DNA from 3 places in the Kitasatospora sp. NPDC034533 genome. Region 3 is predicted to be linked to each of the others. Evidence: riboswitches for the same ligand, from Rfam matches in the RefSeq annotation. Region 3 holds a riboswitch; each other region holds the start of a gene.

Region 1 (7,292 bases), on a different contig from region 3:
CGCAAGGGTGGGGGGGGGGGGGGAGGCCGGGCGGGTGGGGGGGGGGGTTAACCCCCCTCCCCCGCTCTCCCCCGGCGGGTGGCCGGCCCCGCCCACTCGCCGGCGAGCAGCGAGTACAGGTACGAGTCGGACCGGACCCCGTCCTCGGAGCGGTCGTGCCGCAGCCGCCCCTCCAGCCGGAACCCCAGGCCGCCGAGCACCCTGACGGAGGCCGTGTTGTCCACCGCCGTCCGGGCGGTCAGCCGGTGCAGGCCCAGCTCCCCGAAGGCGAAGCCGCAGAGCAGGCCGACGGTCTCGCCCGCGTAGCCGCGGCCCCAGCACTCGCGGGCCAGCACGCACCCGAGGTCGCCGGCGCGGTGCCCGCCGAGGGTGAGCGAGGCCTGCCCGATCGGCGGCGCGTCCCACGGGTCCTCGGCGTCGGCGAGCCGCGTGACGGCGAGCCGGTAGGTGTCTCGCTCCTCGGCCAGCGCCTCCTCCAGGTAGAGCTCCACCTGGTCGGCGCAGTCCTCCAGGCCGCTCGGGCCGAACGGCAGGTACCGGGTGACCTCCGGGTCGCCGAACAGCGCGTGCAGCGCGGCGACGTCGCCCTCGGTGTGGTGGTACTCGCGGAGGGCCAGTCGCGGGCCGGTGAGTCGTACGGGGACCATGGCTGCCGACCCTATCCCCGCCCGGCGGCTACCGTTCGGACCATGAACGACGAAGACCTGCGGCTCGCCCCGCGCACCAAGGCCGCCGACCTGCTCTCCTGGGCGGCCGAGCAGGGCCGCGCACCGGTGGCCGAGGAGCCGCTGCGCGCGGTGCTGGCGCTGCTGGAGCTGGGCGAGGGCAGGATGCACGACGGCTGGCCCGAACTGACCTCCGACGCGGTGGAGCACCTGCTGTACGAACGGCTCCACCTGTACGTCCAACCCGCCCCCGAGGAGGACCCGCTCGCCTACGGCGAGGCCGTCCGGCTGCTGATCGACCACCAGCGGGCGGTCCGGCGGCTGAACGCCAAGCGCCAGGAGCGGCTGCACGCCGAGGCCGAGTGGCAGGGTGAGGTCGCCGCCGGGCTGCTGCGCCGCGCCGACCTGGTGACCTGGCCCCGGCTGTACGCGCTGCTGCTGTACGCGTACGGGGTGGACGTCACGGACCCGCAGGCCGTACGGGACTGGCTGGCCGGCTTCGGCGAGCTGGCGCCCGAGGAGCGGTCGGCCGCGTTCGAGGCGCTGGTGCCGGCCGGCTGGCTGGACGAGCCGGACGAGCAGGGCTGGGGCCCGGGCCGGGTGCTGTCGGTGGGCATGGCCACGGACGGCGCGCGTCGGCTGCTGGAGCAGGGCCTGATGCGCCGCAGCTACCGCAACCTGGCCGAGCTGACCGCCCTGGGGCGGCCGATGCCGGACGAGCTGGCCGGGGACTTCGAGCGGTTCGAGGAGGCGGCGGTCGGCGCGGCCCTCGACCTGTTCGGCGAGTGGACGGTGCCGGGGCTGCCGCGGCTGCTGGTGACGGAGTTCCCGGAGCTGGCGCCGGAGCCGGGCCAGGAGGAGATCGAGGCGTACCTGGCGCAGCTGCCCGCCGAGGAGTGAGGACGCGCGGAGCCCCCGGGCCGGGGGCTCCGCGGCCGCGTCAGGGGTTGAGGCCGTGCTGCTGGAGCCAGGGCTCCGGGTCGACCGGGGCGCCGCCGCCCGGGCGGACCTCCAGGTGCAGGTGCGGGCCGGTGACGTTGCCGGTCGCGCCGACCTTGCCGATCTGCTGGCCGCCGGCGACCGGGCCGGAGCCCTTGGTGATCGAGGAGAGGTGGCAGTACCAGATCTCGGTGCCGTCGGGCAGCGTCTCGACGATCCGGTAGCCGTACGAGCCGGCCCAGCCGGCCGAGGTGATGGTGCCCTGGCCGAGCGCGTGGACCGGGGTGCCGGTGTCGGCGGCGAAGTCCAGGCCGGTGTGCAGGTTGGCCCAGTAGCGGGCGCTCTGGCCGTAGTGGGCGGAGAGCCGGTAGTCCGTCACCGGGAGGGTGAGGGCGGCGGCCTTGGCCCGCTCGGCCTCCTCGGCGGCGCGCTTGGCCTCGGCCTCCTTGGCGGCGGCCTTGGCGGCGGCCTCCTGCGCGGCCTGGAGGCGGGCGCTCTCCTCGGCGGCGGTGCGCTGGCTGTCGGCCTGGTGCTGGATGCGGGCGGCGAGCGCGAGGCCGGGGTCGGCGGCGAGCGCGACCGGGGTCTCGTCGGGGGCCTCGATGGCGGGGGCGGCGGCCGGGGTCGCCGAGGCGAAGCCGGTGGCGCCCAGGGTGGCGGCGACGGCGGTGACGCCGAGCAGCGGGGAGGCCCCGCGGGTCTGACGCGGCATCCGGTGGCGGTTGGTCTCGGCCTCCGCGGCGAAGGCCTCGGGACCGAAGTCCTCGGGGCCGTCCGTGCCGGGGTGGTCGAGGAGCTGGGTACCGGCCGCGAAGCCGGCCGGGTGTGCCGGGGTGTGCGTCGACGCCACGGAGGCGCGCTCCTTTCCTTCCTTCGCGCCTACCGGGTTAGCTGACGGGTTCGGAGCAGGAAGGTCTCCTACGGCCGGGCCGGAGCCCCGCCGATTCACCCCAAGGAACGTGGTTCCCCGGCTCCCTGGCCTGCCCGGAGGCCGGCCGGCGGGATTAGGCGACGGCGCACGGTGCCGTCTGGTTACGGCGTTGACGACCGCGCTGCGTTATCAAACGTTAATCCTAGGAGGCCCTGATTCCAAGCCATCCGTTTGGAGCAGCTTAGGCCCTGGTGAACGAACGTCAACGAACGACCCCTCATGCGGGCCCCCTCATGCACGGGCCCATCTGAGTACCCCTACTCATGTGCGGCCCGTCCCGGCGGCCACATCCTGGCGCCATGAACGCACCGATGCAGACCCGCACCACGGCCGCGTACTACGTCCAGGCCGTCCTCTCCTTCGCCCTGTCGGGCACCGCCCTCGCCGTCGGGATCGCCCGCCTGCCGGTGGGCGGGTGGACCAGGGCGTTCCTCGGGCTCGGCCTCCTCTACACCGTCACCTCCGCGTTCACCCTGGCGAAGGTGATCCGGGACCGCCAGGAGTCCAACGAGATGGTCACCCGGGTCGACCAGGCCCGGCTGGAGAAGCTGCTCAGCGAGCACGACCCGTTCAAGGTGGACGGGGTCTGAGCGCCTCCCCCGGCGCCGGGCGGTGCGATCGCTTGACGGCTAAGGCTATTAGCCTTAGCTTTATGGCTATCGGCAGCACCGCCGATTTCCCGCACCGGCGGCCCGAGGAGGACCACCCATGAACGGCACCGTCACCCCGAGCACCCAGTACCTGACCGTTCCCGGCGGCAGGATCTCCTACGACGACACCCGGCAGGGCGACGGCACCCCCGTCGTCCTGCTGCCGGGCATGCTCGACAGCCGGGCCGCCTACCGACACCTGCGCCCGCTGCTCACCGCCGCCGGCCACCGGGTGGTCACCATGGACCTCCGGGGCTTCGGCGAGTCCTCCCTGGTCTGGGACGACTACGGCCCGGCCGCCCTGGCCGGCGACGTCCTCGCCCTGCTCGACCACCTCGGCATCGAGCGCGCCGTCCTCGCCGGGAACTCGTACACGGGGGCGACGGTCGTCAAGGCCGCCGGGGACGCGCCCGAGCGGGTCGCCGGGATCGTGCTGATCGACGCCTTCATCGAGAACCCGCCGCCGGGCGCCCTGATGCGCGGCGCCATGGGCCTGCTGGGCGCCGCCTTCGTCCACTGGCCGGCCGCCTGGGGCTTCTACCTGCGCAAGATGGCCTTCCCCGGCGCCAAGCCCGCCGACTTCGACGCGTACGTGGACGGGCTGGTCGCCGCCCTGCGCACCCCCGGCCGCAGGACCGCCACCCGCGGGTACGTCCGGGGCGACTCGATGCCGGTCGGCTGGACGGCCGCGGTGCGCTGCCCGGCGCTGGTGGTCATGGGCAGCGAGGACCCCGACTTCCCGAAGCCGGAGCTGGTCGCCGACCGGCAGGCGGCCGCGCTGGGCGGCGCGCGGAAGGTGATGATCGAGGGCTCCGGGCACTACCCGATGGCCGACAACCCGGCGGCCACCGCGGACGCCCTGCTGCCGTTCCTCGCCGAGCTCGGCTGAGTCCGGCCCCGCCCCGCCCACCGAACTCCGCACGAAGGACCCGAGCCCATGCCCCGCGTAGGACTGACCCCCGAGCAGGTCGTCGACCACGCCCTCGCCCTCATCGACGACCAGGGCACCGAGGCCCTCACCCTGGCCTCGGTCGCCGCCCGGGCGGGCGTCGCCACCCCCTCGCTGTACAAGCACGTCAGCGGCGGCCTCGCCGAACTGCGGCGGCTGATCGCCGTCCGGGTCACCGGGGACCTCGCCGACCGGCTGGCCGAGGCGGCGGTCGGCCGCAGCGGGGACGACGCCGTGGCCGCCGTCCTGCGCGCCTACCACGCGTACGCCACCGAGTACCCGCACCGCTACGGCGCGCTCCCCCAGGCCCCGCAGCCCGACGACGAGCTGACCCGGGCCGCCGGGCGGCTGGTCGGCGTGATCATCGCCGTCCTGCGGGAGTACGGCCTCGACGGCGCCGAGGCGGTCCACGCCGCCCGGACCGTCCGCTCCCTCGCCCACGGCTTCGCCTCGCTCGCCGCCGCCGGCGCCTTCCAGCTCGCCGAGGACCTCGGCACCACCCACGACCGCCTCATCACCACCCTCACCACCGGCCTGCGCACCTGGCCCGCGTAGCGGGGCGCGATGGGGGCGTGCGACGGGGACGTGCGACCGGGGCGCGCCCACCCGACGGGGGCGCCCTCGCACCGGACGACGCCCCTTGGGAACACCGTGCGCACGAACCCCACACATTCCGGGACGCGATCCGGCCAACCGGCTCGAATCCGACGCTCGTCGCCGAGGCCGGTCGGACCGGCTCGATGCCTCGTCAGGCCGGGCGGTCGCGGGCGAACCAGTGCCGATTGACGCCGAATTGACTCGATATTGACGAGATCCGGTCACTTGGCGAGATCCGTTCACACCTTCGTAGGATCATCACCCTAGAATTCGCGGCGTGACGATGACTCAGTGGTCCGTAACGGCAACCGGCGTGCTCGCCGTCCTCGCCCTCGTGGCCGCCGCGCGGTACCGCGCCGTGTCCGTCACCCAGCGCGGCCGCGCCGACCGGCTGCAACGTGAACTCGCCACCCTCCAGGAAAGACTGGCCACCGAGCTGGCCCGCCGCGGCGCCGACCTCGCCGCCGTCCAGCAGGAGCACGAGCACACCGCCTCCACCCAGCGGGCCTTCCTCAGCGTCGCCCGCCGCATCCTGGTCATGGCCCACGACCAGCAGGCGCTGCTGGACGAGATGGAGCGCACCCACGACGACCCGGCCCTGCTGGAGGGCCTGCTCAAGGCCGACCACGCGGCCGCCCAACAGGCCCGGCTGGCCCAGACCCTGGCCGTGCTGTGCGGCGCGCGGGCCGGCCGGCACTGGCCGGAACCCGTCTCCCTGGAGGACGTCGTCCGCGGCGCCCAGTCGCGCATCCTGCCGTTCCAGCGCGTGGTGGTGCGCAGCCGGATCGAGACCGCGGTGGTCGGGGCCGCGGCCGAGGCGCTGATCCACGCGATCGCCGAGCTGCTGGACAACGCCACCCGCTACTCCCCGCCCAGCACCCAGGTGTTCGTCACCCTGATGCCGGTGCACAACGGCGCCGTCATCGAGATCGACGACGGCGGCGTCGGCATGCCGGAACAGGCCGTCGCCAAGGCCGCCGCCGCACTGGCCGGGGGCAGCACCCTGGAGGTCTCCCGGCTGGGCGAGGTGCCGCAGTTGGGCCTGGCCGCGGTCGGCCGGCTCGCCGAGCAGTACGGGTTCCGGGTCACGCTCAGCTCGGCGCCCTCGCCGTACGGCGGGGTGCGGGTGGTCCTGCTGCTGCCGAACGCGCTGCTCACCGACCCGCTGCCGCCCACCGTCCCCGGCCTCGGGCCGGACGACCGGGCGTTCAGCCCCGACCCCCGGCCGGCCCCTCCCGCCGGCCACCCCCTGGTGGAGACCCCGCCGCCCGGCCGGCCCGCCGCCACCGGCGACACCCCGCCGCCCCTGCCCCGCCGCAGCCACCGCCGGGGCCGTACCGGCCGCGCCGCCCAGCACGCCGCTCCCCAGCCGCCGCCCGAGCCGCCCTACCGCTCGGCCCGGGACGCGCAGGCGTTCATGGCGATGTTCCAGGCCGGCACCGCCAGCGGTCGATCGGCCGCCCGGACCCAGCTCCCGCCCGGCCCCCACTGACCGTTCCCCGCTTCCCCCGACTTCCCCAGCGCTCCGGAGATTCCCATGACCACCACCCCCGATCTCGGCTGGCTGCTCGCCGACATCATCGCCGTCCCGCAGGTCCAGCACGCCGTCGTCGTCTCCAACGACGGCCTGGAGATCGGCCGCAGCGGGGACATCGCGCGCGAGGACGCCGAACGGCTGGCCGCCGCCTGCTCCGGGCTCCAGTCGCTGGCGCGCGGCGTCGCGGCGGGCTTCGGCGGGCCGGGCAGCGCCACCCGCCAGATCATCATCGAGTACGGCGGCGGCTACCTCTTCGTGGTCGCGGCCGGGGCCGGCGCGCACCTGGCCGTGGTGGCCGGCGAGGCGGTCGACGCCGGGCTGGTCGCCTACCAGATGCAGGTCCTGGTCGAGCGGATCGGCGCCCACCTCACCAGCCCGCCGCGCGTCGACCACGCGTCGGGGGGCCACCGGTGAGCGGCCCGGTCCGGCCGTACGTCATCACCGGGGGGCGCAGCCGCCCCACCCGGGCCGAACTGGCCGTGGAGAGCCTGGTCAGCGCGTTACCCGGGCCCACGGAGCTGCCCGAGCACCCGCTGCTGAACCGCGAGCACCGGCGCATCCTCGGCCTCTGTCACAGTCTGCTGTCCATCGCCGAGGTGGCGGCCCACCTGGGGTTGCCGCTCGGCGTGGTCAAGGTGCTGGTCGGGGACCTGTGGGACCTCGGCGCCGTGCAGGTGCTCCCGCCCGTTCCGCAGGCCGAACGCCTGCCCGCAACCCTCCTGGAAGAGGTGCTCGTTGGCCTCCGCCAACTCCGCTGAAGCCGTCCCCGGGGCCTCCGGGTCCGCCGAGGGACCGCAGTACCTGCCCTCCTCGGTGCAGGGCGCCGTCAAGATCCTGGTCACCGGCCCGTTCGGGGTGGGCAAGACCACCCTGGTCGGCTCGCTCAGCGAGATCACCCCACTGCGCACCGAGGAGACCATGACCGCCGCCAGCAGCGGCATCGACGACCTGACCGGGCGCCCCGGCAAGACGACCACCACGGTGGCACTGGACTTCGGCCGGATCACGCTCAACTCGCGGCTCG
Region 2 (7,292 bases), on a different contig from region 3:
TCCGCCCCATGAGCCTGCCCACCGGCGACACCGAGGTCCCCGAGCCCACCACCGCCGAACGGATCCACAGCCTGCTCCGCACGACCTCCTCACTCAGCGTCCGCGCCCTGGGCGAGCACCACCACCTGGACACCCCGGTCTCCGTGCACGGCTCCCGGCTGCGGCTGCGCTGCGCCCTGGACGACCCGCTCACCACGGCCGCCGCCGGCGCCGACGACGGCCTCGCCGTCGTCGTGGACGTCACCGACGTCTCCCCCGTCGCCGTGCGCGACCGGGTCCGCGCCCGCCTCACCCTGGCCGGCCGGCTCCACCTCGCCCACCTCGCCGACGACGGCCTCAGCGCGCACCTGCGGGTGGACGTCGCCCACGCCGTCCTCGCCACCCCGTACGGCACCCGGGCGGTCACCGCCGCCGACCTCGCCGGCGCCGGCCCCGACCCACTGGCCCGGCACGAGGCCGCGATGCTCACCCACTTCGCCGACGACCACGCCGACGCGCTCGACCTCCTCACCCGGCTGCTCGACCCGGCCGTGCTCACCCACGACCCGGCCGTCCGCCCGCTCGCCCTGGACCGCTACGGCCTGGTGCTGCGTCTGGACCACCCGCACGGCCACCGCGACGTCCGCCTGGCCTTTCCCGAACCGGCCCGGGACACCGAGGACTTCGGCCACCGGATGCACGAGCTGCTGACCGCCGCCCAGCGCGGCCTGCCGGTCCACCGCCACTGAGACCGGGCCCGCCGCCCCGTCACCGCTCGACCGTGTCCTCCAGCACCACCCGCCCCATCCGCGCGTACAGCTCCGGCCGCCACCGGCGCACCGCGAGCGCCAGTGCCACCCCGCCCGCGAACACCCCGATCACCAGGTAGGGGGTCACCCGGAACAGCAGCGTGTGCGCCGCCGCCCCGGCCGCCGCCTCCTTGTCGAGCACCAGCAGCACCACCACCCCGGCCATCGCCACCCCGCCCACCAGCGGCGCGACCAGCGTCCGGAACCAGTGCGCGGTCTCCGGGTGCCGCCGTCGCACGTGGAAGTACCCGACCACGGCGAAGGAGCAGAGCGTCTGCACCACCAGGATCGCCATCGTCCCGAGCAGCGCCAGCAGCGTGTACAGGTGCGCGTACGGGTCCATCCCGGCCGCCAGGAACGCCGCCACCAGCCCCGCCGCCGTCAGCGACTGCGCCACCGAGGCGACGTACGGCGAGCCGTGGCGCGGGTGGGTGCGGCCGAGCGCCGGGTGCAGCAGCCCCTCGCGCCCGATCGCGTACAGGTACCGGGCCGCGCACTGGTGGAAGGCCATCGCGCAGGCGAACGAGCCGCTGACGACCAGCCATTGGAAGACCTTCACCGCCCAGGCCCCCAGGTGGGCCCGCAGCGGATCGAAGAACAGGCTGTTGCCCTCCTTGCCCGGCACTGCCCCGCTCGCCACCGCGATCGCGTGGTCGACCCCGTTGCCGGACACGATCATCCATGACACGAAGACGTAGAACAGCCCGACCCCGACCACCGAGATCAGCGTCGCCCGGGGCACCACCCGCTTCGGGTCGCGGGACTCCTCGCCGTACATCGCGGTCGACTCGAAGCCCACCCAGGACCAGAACGCGAAGAACAGCCCGAGCCCGGCCGCCTCCGCGCCCGAACTCCCGGCACCCTTCAGCGCGTTCAGCGGGTTCAGGGTCTCGGGCACGAGCCCGTCCGGGCCCCCGCCGGTGCCCAGCACCGCCAGCGAGACCGCGCCCAGCACTCCGACCTCCAGCACCAGCGCGACGCCGAGCACCCGGGCCGTCAGGTGCAGGTCGAACCAGGCCATCACCCCGATCACCGCCACGCCGCCCAGCGCGTACCAGCCCCAGCCGAGGTCCACCCCCAGCTGCGAACGGACCAGCCCGCGCAGCGAGTACGCGAAGAAGCCGATCGCCGAGGCCTCGGTGACGACGTACGCGAGCACCGCGAGCAGCCCCGAGGCCATCCCGACCACGCGCCCCAGCCCGTGCGAGACGTACCCGTAGAAGGCACCGGCCGCGGTGATGTGCCGGGCCATCGCCACGTACCCGATCGAGAACACCGTCAGCGCGACGGTCGCCACCACGTACGCGGCGGGCGCCCCGCCGCCGTTGCCCTGGCCGACGATGATCGGCAGGTTGCCGGTCATCGCGGTGATCGGGGCGGCGGTGGCGAGCGCCATGAACACCACCCCGACCAGGCCGACCGAGTCCGCCTTCAGCCGGTCGACCCCGTCGCTCGCGCGCCTCCGCCCGACCGTCTCCCCCACCGCGCCCCCGTTGCGGACCGCCATCCGGCCTCCTCGCCTCCCGGACCCGCCCGTCCGCCGGACCGGCCGGGCGCTGACCGACCGACAGCATCGCGCGCCGAGCACGCCCAGGGCGTCCGTGATCACCGTTCGCGGCAGCGGAGTTGACGTCCCGTTCGACGATTCGAACGGGGGCGGGAACGACAGTGGCCGGCCCGGCCGCACGAGGAAGTTCCCCGTGTGGCCGGGCCGGCCTGGGCGTGTCCCGCGCCCATGTCCGCCGTGCGGCGGTCACCCGGTCGAGCGGTCACCCGACATGACCATCCCGGAGGACCGATTCGCCCCGCAGCGGCGGCGGTTCCCGAGACCCCGCGGGTCAGAGCCCGTCAGAGGTCAGATCCCTCGGACTCAGAGCGCTCGGGCTCAGAGCGCGACGCCGTGCGCGCGCAGGTAGGCGACCGGGTTGATGTCCGAGCCGTACTCCGAGCCGTTGCGGATCTCGAAGTGCAGGTGCGGGCCGGTCACGTTGCCGGTGGCGCCGGAGAGGCCGATCTGCTGGCCGGCCTTGACGGACTGGCCGATCTTCACGCCGATCGAGGAGAGGTGGGCGTACTCGGCGTAGTGGCCGTCGGCGAGCTTGATCTCGACCTCGTTGCCGTAGGCGCCGCCGTTGCCGGCCTTGACCACGACACCGTTGGCGACCGCGCGCAGCGGGGTGCCGGTGGAGGCGACGAAGTCCTGGCCGGTGTGGTGACCGGAGGCCCACATCGAGCCGGCCACGCCGTAGGCGGTGCCGAGCTTCGGGTTGGCCAGCGGGGCGACGAAGCCGGAGGTGGCGGCGGCGACCGGAGTGGCGGTCACGACCTGGGTCGGGGTGGCGACCTGGAGCTGGGTCTGGAGCTGCTCGGCCGGCTTGGCGGCCTCGGTCCGCACCTGGACCTGGGCCTGCGGCTCGGCGGCCTGGGTCGCCGCAGCGGCGGGCTTGGCCGGCTTGGCGGGCTTGGCCGGAGCGGCCGGCTTCGCCGGGGCGGCGTCGGCGGACGGCGCGGCGGCGTGGCCCGGCAGCGCGAGCTGCTGGCCCGGGAAGATCAGGTTCGGGTCGGCGCCGACGACCGAGCGGTTCCGCTCGTACAGCGCGTGCCAGCCGCCCTCGACGTTCTTGACGTCGGCGATCTTGGACAGGGTGTCGCCGCTGACGACGCGGTAGCTCTCCTGCGCGGCCGGAGCGGCGGACCGCGCGGACTGGCCGGCGGCAACGGAAGCGGAGGCGGCCGGGGCGGCCGGGGCGGAGTGGGCCTCGGCGCTGATCGCGGTCACCAGCGGGAGGGCGAACGACACGCCGGTGACGGCGGTGGCGATGCCGATGCGGGCGGCGCGGGGCAGGGCGATACGACGAGCCTGTGCAGGCATGGAAGATTCCTCTCCGACGCCTGCGAGGTGAGCTGTCGGGTTCGGGCTGGAGTTGCCCGGCCGCATGCGCGGCTTCACCCCTAGCCGGTCCTGGACGCCCGCGCCCTGAGGCGCGAACTCCGGTCCGGCGACTTACCTGTGGGTCCCCCGCTCCTGCCGTACAGAGTTCGTTTCGAACCACCGGGCAGCGGCAGGACTCGGCGTTCCACCCGGTGGATCCGTCCGGACTGGCCGGGCGGTCGCTGAACTAAAACTCATCCGTTCGGGTGAAGCAATGTCGATCTCTTGAAACGGCAACGACTCCCCCGCACCCGGTGACCCTCCGCAGGCCCCGACGCACGATACGTACACAATCCATTCACCCCGCGCCACTGATCCACGACCCTGTGCCGAGATCGGGGACGCCGCGCAGCCGCCCGCTCACCCTCCGCGCCCGGCCGACACACCCGCCGGTGACCCTTGTCACGTACGCCCCGGGCAACGCAGGATTCGCCCGTGGCCACCTCCGAGGCCGGCACCCTGCGCCTGGGCACCGCGCAGGGTCGCTGGGTACTACTGGCGACGGTGCTCGGCTCCAGCATGGCGATGCTCGACGGCACCGTGGTGAACGTCGCGCTGCCCCGGATCGGCGCCGACCTCGGCGCCACCCTGGCGTCCCTCCAGTGGACGCTGAACGCCTACCTGCTCACCCTGGCGGGCCTGATCCTGCTCGGCGGGGCGCTCGGCGACCGCTACGGGCGGCGCAAGGTCTTCCTGGTCGGCGTGGTCTGGTTCGCCGTGGCGTCCGCGGCCTGCGCCGCCGCGCCGAACATCCAGGTGCTGATCGCCGCCCGCGCCGTCCAGGGCGTCGGCGGGGCGCTGCTCACCCCCGGCTCGCTCGCCATGCTCCAGGCCGTCTTCCACCCTGACGACCGTTCGGCGGCGGTCGGCCTCTGGTCCGGCCTCGGCGGGGTGTCGGCCGCGGTCGGCCCCTTCCTCGGCGGCTGGCTGGTGGACGGCCCCGGCTGGCGCTGGATCTTCCTGCTGAACCTGCCGCTGGCCGCCGCCGTGATCACGGTGACCACCCGATCGGTGCCGGAGAGCCGGGACGAGAGCGCCTCCGGCCGTTTCGACGTGCTCGGCGCCCTGCTCGCCGCCCTCGCCCTCGGCGCCATCACCTACGCGCTGACCGCGGCCGGCGAGGGCCTGTCCCCCGCGGTCTGGGTCAGCGGGGTGCTCGGGCTGCTGCTCGGCGCCGCCTTCGTCGCGGTCGAACGCCGGGCACCCGAACCGATGCTGCCGCTCGGCCTGTTCTCCTCCCGGCTGTTCACCGCGGTGAACCTGGTCACCCTGTGCGTGTACGCGGCGTTCAGCGGCGTCTTCTTCCTCCTGGTGGTGCAGCTCCAGATCGTGTCCGGGTTCTCGCCGCTGGTCTCGGGCTTCGCACTGGTGCCGATCACCGTGCTGATGCTGGCGCTCTCGGCGCGCGCCGGGCGCCTCGGCAAGCGGATCGGCCCGCGCATCCCGCTGACCGCCGGCCCCCTGCTGTGCGCCGCCGGGGTGCTGCTGATGCTGCGCACCGGCCCGGACTCCTCCTACTGGGCGGACGTACTGCCCGCCGTCGCGGTGATGGGCTGCGGGATGACGCTGCTGGTCGCACCGCTGACGGCGACGGTGCTGGCCGCCGTCGAGGTGCGGCACGCGGGCATCGCCAGCGGGGTCAACAACGCCGCCGCCCGCGCGGCCGGACTGCTCGCGGTGGCCGCCCTGCCGGCGCTGGCCGGGCTGAGCGGCGACGCCTACCGGGTGCCCTCCGCGGTCGACGCGGCCTTCCACACCGCGATGCTGATCTGCGCGGGCCTGCTGGTCGGCGGCGCCCTGATCGCCCTCGTGACCGTACGGGGCAATGTGCTCGCGCCCGAGGCGCAGCCGGTGGCCGAGCCGAACTGCGACTGGCCGTGCGGCCCGACCGCACCGCCGCTCGATCCGGGTCACGTCCCCGTGACGCGCGAGGGCCCCGCCACCGGTCCGGCAGCGGGGCCCTCGGCCGAGAACTGACGCTACGTCAGAGGATGTCGGCGGGCGCGTACTTGGCGGCCTCCGGGTAGGCGTCCGCGACGGCCTCCACCTGGCGGACCACCTCGGCGACCTGGGCGCCGGCCGCACCGGTGAAGGACAGCTTGTCGGCCAGCAGCGCGTCCAGCGCGGCCCGGTCCAGCGGGATCCGCTCGTCGGCGGCCAGGCGGTCCAGCAGTTCGTTCTCGCGGGCGCCCGCGCGCATCGCCAGCGCGGAGGCGACGGCGTGCTCCTTGATGACCTCGTGCCCGGTCTCCCGGCCGACCCCCGCGCGCACCGCGCCCATCAGCACCTTGGTGGTGGCGAGGAACGGCAGGTAGCGGTCCAGCTCGGCCTCGATCACGGCGGGGAAGGCGCCGAACTCGTCGAGGACGGTCAGGAAGGTCTCCAGCAGGCCGTCGAAGGCGAAGAAGGCGTCCGGCAGCGCGACCCGGCGCACCACCGAGCAGGAGACGTCGCCCTCGTTCCACTGATCGCCGGCCAGCTCGCCGGTCATCGAGGCGTAGCCGCGCAGGATGACGGCCAGGCCGTTGACGCGCTCGCAGGAGCGGGTGTTCATCTTGTGCGGCATCGCGGAGGAGCCGACCTGGCCCTCCTTGAAGCCCTCCGTGACCAGCTCGTGGCCGGCCATCAGGCGGATGGTCTTGGCCAGGCTGGACGGCGCGGCGGCCAGCTGGACGAGGGCGGTGAGCACCTCGAAGTCCAGCGAGCGCGGGTAGACCTGGCCGACGCTGGTCAGCACGTTGTCGAAGCCGAGGTGCGCGGCGACCCGGCGCTCCAGCTCGGCCAGCTTCCCGGTGTCGCCACCGAGCAGGTCCAGCATGTCCTGGGCGGTGCCGACCGGGCCCTTGATCCCGCGCAGCGGGTAGCGGGCGATCAGCTCCTCCAGGCGGCGGAAGGCGACCAGCAGCTCGTCCGCGATCGACGCGAACCGCTTGCCCAGGGTGGTGGCCTGCGCGGCCACGTTGTGCGAGCGGCCGGCCATGACCAGCTCGGAGTGCTGGGCGGCGAGCCTGGCCAGGCGCACCAGCACCGCCACCGTGCGGTCCCGGACGTGCTCCAGGGACTGGCGGATCTGCAGCTGCTCGACGTTCTCGGTCAGATCCCGGGAGGTCATGCCCTTGTGGATCTGCTCGTGGCCGGCGAGGTCGCTGAACTCCTCGATCCGGGCCTTCACGTCGTGGCGGGTGATCCGCTCACGGGCGGCGATCGAGCCGAGGTCGACCTGGTCGATCACCCGCTCGTAGTCGGCGACGGCGTTGGCCGGCACCTCGATGCCGAGGTCCTGCTGAGCCTTCAGGACGGCGAGCCACAGGTGGCGCTCGAGGACCACCTTGTGCTCGGGGGACCACAGCTGGGCCAGGGTCGCCGAGGCGTACCGGGAGGCCAGGACATTGGGGATCTGGGGCTTCGCGCTCACGCTTCGCAAGGGTAACAGCCGAGGTCACGCCGGACGTCGGCGGATGGGGTAGGCTGGGTGGATTGGGCGCCATTCAGACGACGCCTCGCAGCCTCCTCACCGCAAGGATACCACATCCATGAGCGAACCTCCAGCGGCCCCGTCGGACTCCCCCCTC
Region 3 (7,292 bases):
GGCGCTGACCGGCGCCTGGATGTGGGTGGTGGGCGTCCCGCTGCTCGGCCCGATGATCTACAACCGCTTCGACGTCATCGTCACCGCGGTCGCCGTGGCCGGCCTGCTGGCGCTGATCCGCCGCCCGGCGGTCGGCGGGCTGCTGCTGGGCCTGGGCGGCATCGTCAAGGTCTGGCCGCTGCTCGGCCTGATCGGCACCCCCTCCGGCCGCCGCACCCGCCGCTCCTGGACGCTGGCCGGCGCCACCGCCGTCTCCGTCGGATTCCTCCTGGCGGCCGGGATGAACGGCGCCTTCGACTTCCTGGCCTTCCAGAAGGACCGCGGCATCGAGGTCGAGTCGCTCGGCGCGCTGCCGCTGCACCTCGCCCGGCTCGCGGACGGCTGGGACGGCAAGGTCACCATGAACTACGGCTCCCCCGAGATGCTCGGGCCGTGGGTCAGCGTGATCAGCAAGGTGATGATGGCCGGCACCGTGCTGGGCTTCGCCTGGCTGCTGCTGTGGCGCTTCACCTCCAAGCGCCGCAACGCGTCCACCATGTACGACGCGGCGCTGTGCGCCCTGCTGATCTTCGTGGTGACCAGCCGGGTGATCAGCCCGCAGTACCTGGTCTGGCTGGTCGGCGTCGCGGCGGTCTGCCTGACCGTGCGCGGCACCAGCCAGCGGCCGGTGGCGGTGCTGATCCTGCTGGCCTGCCCGCTGACCCTGCTCGAATTCCCGACCCTCTTCAGCCAGGTCCTGGCCAGCGAGCCGATGGGCGTCGCCGCCCTGGCCCTGCGCAACCTGCTGCTGCTGGCCGCGGCCGTGCTCTCCGGCATCCGGCTGTGGCGCTCCACCCGCGGCGAGGCGCCGCTGCCGCCGACCGTGGTGCTGGACCGCGAGCCCGCCGCGCTGCCGGCCGCGGGCTACCCGGTGCGTCCGGGCATCGCCTACGAGCAGGACCTGCTGGACGGCATCGGCCACCCGGGCGCCGCCCCGGCCCAGCAGCGCCGCTGATCCGGCGGCCGTCGGGCGCGCGCCGGTGGGTCGCCGCCGGTCAGTCCTTGAGCGCCGCCACCCGCTCCAGCCAGAGCCGGGTGAACTCCTCCAGGCCGACGCCCAGCTCACGGCGCATCAGCCGGTCGGTGCGGCCCTCCCGGTCCTCGCCCTGTCCGTCGGCCGCGCCGACGGCCCGGTAGAAGGCGACCAGCCGCTGGGGCCCGTGGTCGCGGGCGATCAGGTCGCAGGCCAGCCAGGACTGCTCGTAGGCCTGGGCGATGCCGGCCGCGCCGGCCGCGAAGTCCCGGTCGGCGGGCAGCGCGGTGGGCAGCTTCCCGGCGGCGACGTCCCGGGCCAGCTCGGGGGCGACCTGCCGCGCGGCGCGGCCGCTGTCGCGGTAGGCGGTCCAGTCGGCCGCGCCCTCGGAGAGCCACATCGGGGTCCAGGAGCGGGTGTCGGCCCTGGTCGCCACGTGGGTGGCCTCGTGGGTGACGACCACCTGGCGGCCGAAGTCGCTGAGCCGCCCGTACGCCTCCGGGTTGACCAGCACCCGGTCCGCCGGGGTGTGCCGGGGCGCGCCCGGGGCGGCCACCGTGACCGCCGCCATGCCCGCCCAGTCCTCCGGGTCGCCCTCCAGCAGGCGGGCGAACTGCTCCTGGGTGGCCGGCCGCTCCAGCAGCAGCCGCTGCGGCCAGGCCGCGCCCCAGACCTCGGTGACGGCGGGCACCGCCCGGTCCCCCACCGCGACCAGCTCGGCCGGGTCGGGGCCGTCGGCGGGCCCGACCACCAGGCAGTGCGCGCCCGGCGCCGAGCGGAGCGGCCCGAAGTCCCACGGCGCGGGCGGCCCGCTCGCGCTCTCCTCGCGCTCGACCCGCCAGCCCTCCCCCGCCCGGGCCAGCTCGATCCGGCGGGGGTAGACCACCGGGTACGCGTCGTACCCGGCGATCCGCACCACCAGGTCGGCGGCCGCGGTCACCCGCTCCGGACCGCCGGACCCGGCGAGCACCAGGTTGCGGTACTCCGCCCCGGCCACCGGCAGCCCGGCCCAGGGCGGCGCCGAGCCCGCCCGCCGCGCCAGCGCCCCGGCCACCCCGGCGCGCCGGTCCGCCGACCGGGCCGCGGGCACCGCCGCCGGAGCGGCCGGCGGCAGCGACAGCTGGGCCAGCCCGCCGGCGGCGAGCAGCAGCGCGCCGCGCCGGGACAGCGCGCGGCGGGGGGCGGGTATCCGCGGGGAGCCTGACGGCGAGGCGTTCAGAGCCGGACCACCCCGGAGACCGGCATCGCGGTGACGCTCTCGTAGCGGACCTTGGCGCCCGGGCGGGGGGCGTGCACGATCACACCGCCGCCGGCGTACATGCCGACGTGGTGCATGTCCCGGTAGAAGATCACCAGGTCTCCCGGTCGCGCTTCGGACAGGCTGATCCGCTGCCCGGCGTACGCCTGGGCCTGCGAGGTGCGCGGCAGGGTCACTCCGGCCTGCCGCCAGCTGTAGTACATCAGACCGGAGCAGTCGAACGCGTTCGGCCCGGTGGCCCCGTAGACGTACGGCGAGCCGATCATCCGCACCGCGGCGGCCAGCGCGGCGGCCCCGCGCTCGGAGGCGGGCGGCGCGGAGCCGAGGTCCAGCCGGTCGGTGCCGCGGGTGGCGCGCTGCTCGGCGTCGCGGGCGTCCTGCGCCGCCAGCCGGGCCCGCTCGCCGGCGCCCAGTCCGTTGAGCAGCTTCTGCGCCGCGGCCAGCCGCTGCTGGATCTGCTGCTTGCTGTCCGCGAGCGAGCGGCGGGTCTCGTCCAGCTCGGCGAGCTTGTCGGCCGCCTCGGTGCGGCGCTGGTCGAGCCGGCGCTGACGGGTGAGCAGCTCGTGCAGGGTCTCCTGCTGGCGGGTGGCGGCCTGGCCCATGGTGCGGGCGCGGGCGAGGTACCCCTCCGGGTCGGGCGAGAGGATCAGCTGGGCGGTCTGGGTCATCCCGCCGCCGCGGTACTCGGCCCCGGCGACCGTCGCCAGGTCGCCGCGCAGCTGGTTGAGCTGGTCCTGCGCGAGGGCGATCTCCCCCTGGAGGATGGTGGTCTCGCCCTGGAGCCGCCGCTGCGCCTCCTGGGCGGCGTTGTACTTCTCGGACGCCTGCTCGGCCTCGTCGTACAGCTGCTCCACCTGCGCCTTGACGTCCTGACGGTCGGTCGGGTCCGGGGTGCCGGGGGCGGCCTGGGCGCTGCCGCCGGAGGCCACGCCCAACGCGGTGGCGGCGGCCGCTGTCAGCACCAGCGCCCGGGCGAGCAGTGGGGAACGACGGTGCACGGGCATGGCGGCGGCGACTCCAATCCTGCGGCGCGGGCCCCCGCCGCCGCACCACTGCGGGCGGCCGTCGAGCGGAAGTCCGGTGGCAGACGTTAGCGAGTCCGGGCAAGCGAGTCCAAACCCCTCCCAACCCGAATATTCGCTCACTAATCGGACATCAGATCGACCCGCCCGCAAAAGCCGCAGGCCCGGCCTCCCCTCGGGGAAGACCGGGCCTGAGAGCGTCCGAGCGGGGATCAGACCCGCACGATGGAGGCCAGCGGCATGTTGGAGACCGCCTCGTAGCGCACCGACGCACCCGGCTTGGGGGCGTGCAGCACCTGGCCGTTGCCGGCGTAGATGCCGACGTGGTGGGCGTCGCTGTAGAAGATCAGCAGGTCGCCGGGCTGGGCCTGGGAGAGGTCGGTGCCGATCCGGGTGCCGGCCCCGGCCTGCGCCTGCGAGGTGCGCGGCAGCGACACGCCCGCCTGGTTGTACGCCCAGACCATCAGGCCGGAGCAGTCGAAGGAGCTCGGGCCGGTGGCGCCCCAGACGTACGGGCTGCCGATCTTGGAGGCGGCGTACGAGAGCGCGGCGGCACCGCGCGAGCTGCCCGCGGCCACCTTCACCGGAGCGGTGGTCGAGGGGGCCGAGAGGTCGCTGCGGCCGTTGTCGCGCGAGGCGCGGTCGGCACCGCCCTGCTGGGCCTGGGCGGCGTCGGCCTTGGCCTTGGCGTCCGCCGCGGCCTTCTGCTCGGCCTGCTGGATCGCCTGGCGCTCCTGCTCGGACAGCGTGTTGAACAGGTCCTGGGCGGCCTTCAGCTTGCTCTGGACCTCCTCCTTGGAGGCCTTCAGCTGCTGGGTGGTGGAGTCCAGCTCGGCGAGCTTGCCCTGGGCCTCGGTGCGGTCCTGGTCCAGCTTGCGCTGCTGCTCCTGGAGCTGCTTCAGCTGGTTCTTCTGGCTGTCCCCGGCCTGGTTCAGCGCACCGGCCTGGTTCAGGAAGGTGTCCGGGCTGGAGGAGAACATCAGCTGGACGGTCGGCGAGATGCCGCCGTTGCGGTACTGCTCGCCGGCGATCTCCGCGAGCCCGCCCTGGAGCTCGGTCACCTGGGCCTGCTGACGGGCCACCTGGTCCTGGAGGCCGGAGACCTGCTTCTCCAGCTCCTGCTGCTTCTCCAGCGAGGCGTTGTACTTCTCGGTCGCGACCTCGGCCTGCTCGTTGTACTGGTCGACCTGCTCCTTGACCTGTTCCTTGGTCGGCTGCGGGTCGGCGTGGGCGCCGGACTGCGCGGAGAGGGCGACGGCTGCGGCGGCGAGGCCGGTCATGATCGAGACGCGGGTGCGGCCGGCGGGCTTGGGACGACGATGGGACGCCACGAAGGCGGACTCCTTCTTCCTACGTCCGCCTACCGGGTGAGCTGACGGGTTCGGGCCGGAAGCATGCCCTACGACGCCTCACGGCCGCGCCGGCGGCCGACCTGGCGCCGATTCACCCCGGAGGAACGTGGTTCCCCGGCTCCGCTCCGCAGCGCCCCCGAACACTGGGCTCCCCTGTCGGGCAGTCGCTTCGACCTGCCCCGCTGCCTCGCGAACTCGGCGGAAACCACCGCCGCCACCCAGGCTGGGCGATCGACAGTGCGGTGGTTCGGAGCACGACCCTAGTAACTGAACCGTGATCCGTTCAAATCCTTGTCAGAAAAAAGACAGAAGATTACCCAAGTTCTTTTGTGAAAATGACCGATGGTGACCACTGACGCACGCAAGGCTGATCGGTTCTCAGCATGTGGTCACAAAAGGCGCGGAAAACCCGAACGCCACCCCCGGGCGGGGGTGGCGCTGGTCACAAGGGCCGCGGGAGCCCCTCGGGCATGTCGGCCCGTCAGACCCGGCGGATGGTGTTGATGGGCATCGCGTCCGCCTTCATCACCTTCACCACGTCACCGGTGTGCGGCGCGTGGACCACCATGCCGTTGCCGATGTACATCCCGACGTGGTGCATGTCGGAGCCGTAGACCACCAGGTCACCCGGCTGGGCCTGGTCCAGCGAGGGCACCCGGGTGCCGTAGTGGCCCTGCTCCTGCGAGGTGCGCGGCAGCGAGACGCCGGCCTGCCCGTACGCCCAGACCATCAGGCCCGAGCAGTCGAAGGTGGTCGAGCCGGTGGCGCCCCACACGTACGGCGAGCCCTGCTTGCTCATCGCCTTGGACACCGCGGTGGCCGCGTAGCCGCTGGCCGCCGGCAGGCTTCCCAGGTCCACCCGCTCGCTGCCGCGCGAGGCGCGCTCGTCCTGCGCCTGCTGGGCCCGCAGCGCGGCACGGTCGGCCGCGCTGAGCGAGTTCAGCAGGTCCTGAGCGGCCTTCAGCTTGGCGTTGACGTCCGTCTTGGCCTGGTTCAGGTCCTTGGTGGTGGTGTCGAGCGAGGCGAGCACCGCGGCCGCCTCGGTCTTCTCCTGGTCCAGCCGGCGCTGCTGCTCCAGCAGGTTCTTGAGCGCCTCGGCCTGACTGGTGCTGGCCTGCTGGATGGTGGAGGCCTTCTCCAGGTAGCCGGAGGGGTCGGAGGAGAGCATCAGCTGGACGGACGCGTCGATGCCGCCGGTGCGGTACTGCTCGCCCGCCACCTCGGCGAGGCCGCCCTGGAGCTGGGTCATCTCCTCCTGGCCGCGGGCCACCTGGTCCTGGAGCTGGTCGGCCTGCTTGCGCAGCTGGTCGGCCCGCTCCTTGGCGCCGTTGTACTTCTCCGCCGCCTGCTCCTGCTCCTGCTGGAGCTGGTCGATCTGCGCCTTGACGTCCGACGTGTTCGGCTGCGGCGCGGCGTGCGCCGCCACCTGGGCGGAGAGGGCGACCGCGGTCGCAGCGGCAGCGGTGAGCACGGAGATCCGCGCGCGGCTCGGCTGCTTGGGACGGCGGTGGGTGGCCAAGTGACCGGCTCCTTCTTCCATCGGACTCACCTGATCGGACTCACCTGATGGGATGAGATTCCGGAAAATAGGTTTGACACCTGACCCTAGTGAAGTTCAATCCGTTCTGCCACTCCCCCAAAGGCGTGAACTCCGGTCACCCACACTGACTTCACGGAAACCCCACCGGGCCCCCGGACCCCTTCCGACCAGGCGTTCCCACGCCCGGATCCGGCCTCAGGGCCGGGCCAGCCGGTTCAGCAGCAGCACCGAGGCCACCGGGCGCGCGCCCGCCTTCCGCACGCCCTCCGCGACCTCCCGGTCGGTGGACACCACCACCACCGGACGCCCCTGCGGCTCGGCCCGCACCAGACGGCGGATCAGCTCGTCGGCCGTCTCCCCGGTCCGGCTGAACCGTACCCGGACCCCGCGCGGCGGCGCCATGATCACCGGGACGTCCAGGTCCTGCCCGTCGAACACGCAGGTGACCTCCGCCTGGGTGCGCTGGGCCAGCATCGCCAGCCCGCCCAGCAGCCGGATCCGCTGCTGCTCCAGCGGAAGCGTCGGATAGCCGGTCTTGGTCACGTTGTAGCCGTCCACCACCAGGTGCACCTGGGGGATCGCCAGCAGCTGGTCCAGCAGCGCCGGATCGTCCTCGGCCAGCCCGCGCCGGGCCACGTCGTGCGGCGAGGCCGCCCCCGGCACCACCGCCTCCACCAGGTCCGCCGGACGGATCTGGGAGACCGGCAGCGCCAGCTCCCGCTGGAGCCCCTGGGCCGACTGCAACACGGTGTCCAGCAGCAGCCGCAGCCGCATGTCCTCGACGCTGCGCCCCTCCCGGGCCGACCGGCGGCCCTGCTCCGCCGCGTTCTCCAACTCGGAGACCCGGTGCCGGAGCCTGCGCGCCTCGCTCTCGGCCGCACCGCGCTCCGCCGCGGCCTGCGCCCTCGCGGCCTCCAACTCGCCGGTCACCCGGCGGGCCTCCGCCTGCGCCCGGCGGGTGTCGCTCTCCAGCGACCGCACCTTCCGGCGCAGCGACTCGGCCTCCTTGCGGACGCCCTCGAACTCGGCCCGCTGCCGGTCCAGGTCCGCCCGCGCGGAGGCCCGCAGCTCGGCCAGCTCGGCCTGGAGCTTCTCCACCAGCCGGGCC

Evidence for each region. Region 3 has a riboswitch for cyclic di-AMP ahead of ACZ55U_RS07880 (C40 family peptidase). Riboswitches for the same ligand answer to the same signal wherever they lie in the genome.
Region 1: another riboswitch for cyclic di-AMP. It lies ahead of ACZ55U_RS24400 (M23 family metallopeptidase); the one in region 3 lies ahead of ACZ55U_RS07880 (C40 family peptidase).
Region 2: another riboswitch for cyclic di-AMP. It lies ahead of ACZ55U_RS14415 (M23 family metallopeptidase); the one in region 3 lies ahead of ACZ55U_RS07880 (C40 family peptidase).

What each region holds. Positions count from the first base shown of each region.
Region 1 is NZ_JBVITE010000038.1:45,341-52,632, reverse strand. Features, by position in the region: gene ACZ55U_RS24410 (GNAT family N-acetyltransferase) at 48-647, opposite strand; gene ACZ55U_RS24405 (hypothetical protein) at 690-1,565, shown strand; gene ACZ55U_RS24400 (M23 family metallopeptidase) at 1,606-2,454, opposite strand; cyclic di-AMP (ydaO/yuaA leader) riboswitch at 2,467-2,625, opposite strand; gene ACZ55U_RS24395 (YiaA/YiaB family inner membrane protein) at 2,835-3,125, shown strand; gene ACZ55U_RS24390 (alpha/beta fold hydrolase) at 3,244-4,074, shown strand; gene ACZ55U_RS24385 (TetR/AcrR family transcriptional regulator) at 4,123-4,689, shown strand; gene ACZ55U_RS24380 (ATP-binding protein) at 5,015-6,223, shown strand; gene ACZ55U_RS24375 (roadblock/LC7 domain-containing protein) at 6,269-6,682, shown strand; gene ACZ55U_RS24370 (DUF742 domain-containing protein) at 6,679-7,026, shown strand; gene ACZ55U_RS24365 (GTP-binding protein) at 7,004-7,292, shown strand, end outside.
Region 2 is NZ_JBVITE010000016.1:34,134-41,425, reverse strand. Features, by position in the region: gene ACZ55U_RS14425 (DUF2470 domain-containing protein) at 9-728, shown strand; gene ACZ55U_RS14420 (APC family permease) at 748-2,295, opposite strand; gene ACZ55U_RS14415 (M23 family metallopeptidase) at 2,674-3,660, opposite strand; cyclic di-AMP (ydaO/yuaA leader) riboswitch at 3,663-3,800, opposite strand; gene ACZ55U_RS14410 (MFS transporter) at 4,156-5,697, shown strand; gene purB (adenylosuccinate lyase) at 5,705-7,144, opposite strand; gene ACZ55U_RS14400 (HelD family protein) at 7,254-7,292, shown strand, end outside.
Region 3 is NZ_JBVITE010000007.1:130,184-137,475, forward strand. Features, by position in the region: gene ACZ55U_RS07865 (glycosyltransferase 87 family protein) at 1-994, shown strand, start outside; gene ACZ55U_RS07870 (hypothetical protein) at 1,035-2,102, opposite strand; gene ACZ55U_RS07875 (C40 family peptidase) at 2,228-3,274, opposite strand; gene ACZ55U_RS07880 (C40 family peptidase) at 3,505-4,623, opposite strand; cyclic di-AMP (ydaO/yuaA leader) riboswitch at 4,634-4,787, opposite strand; gene ACZ55U_RS07885 (C40 family peptidase) at 5,126-6,163, opposite strand; gene ACZ55U_RS07890 (NYN domain-containing protein) at 6,380-7,292, opposite strand, start outside.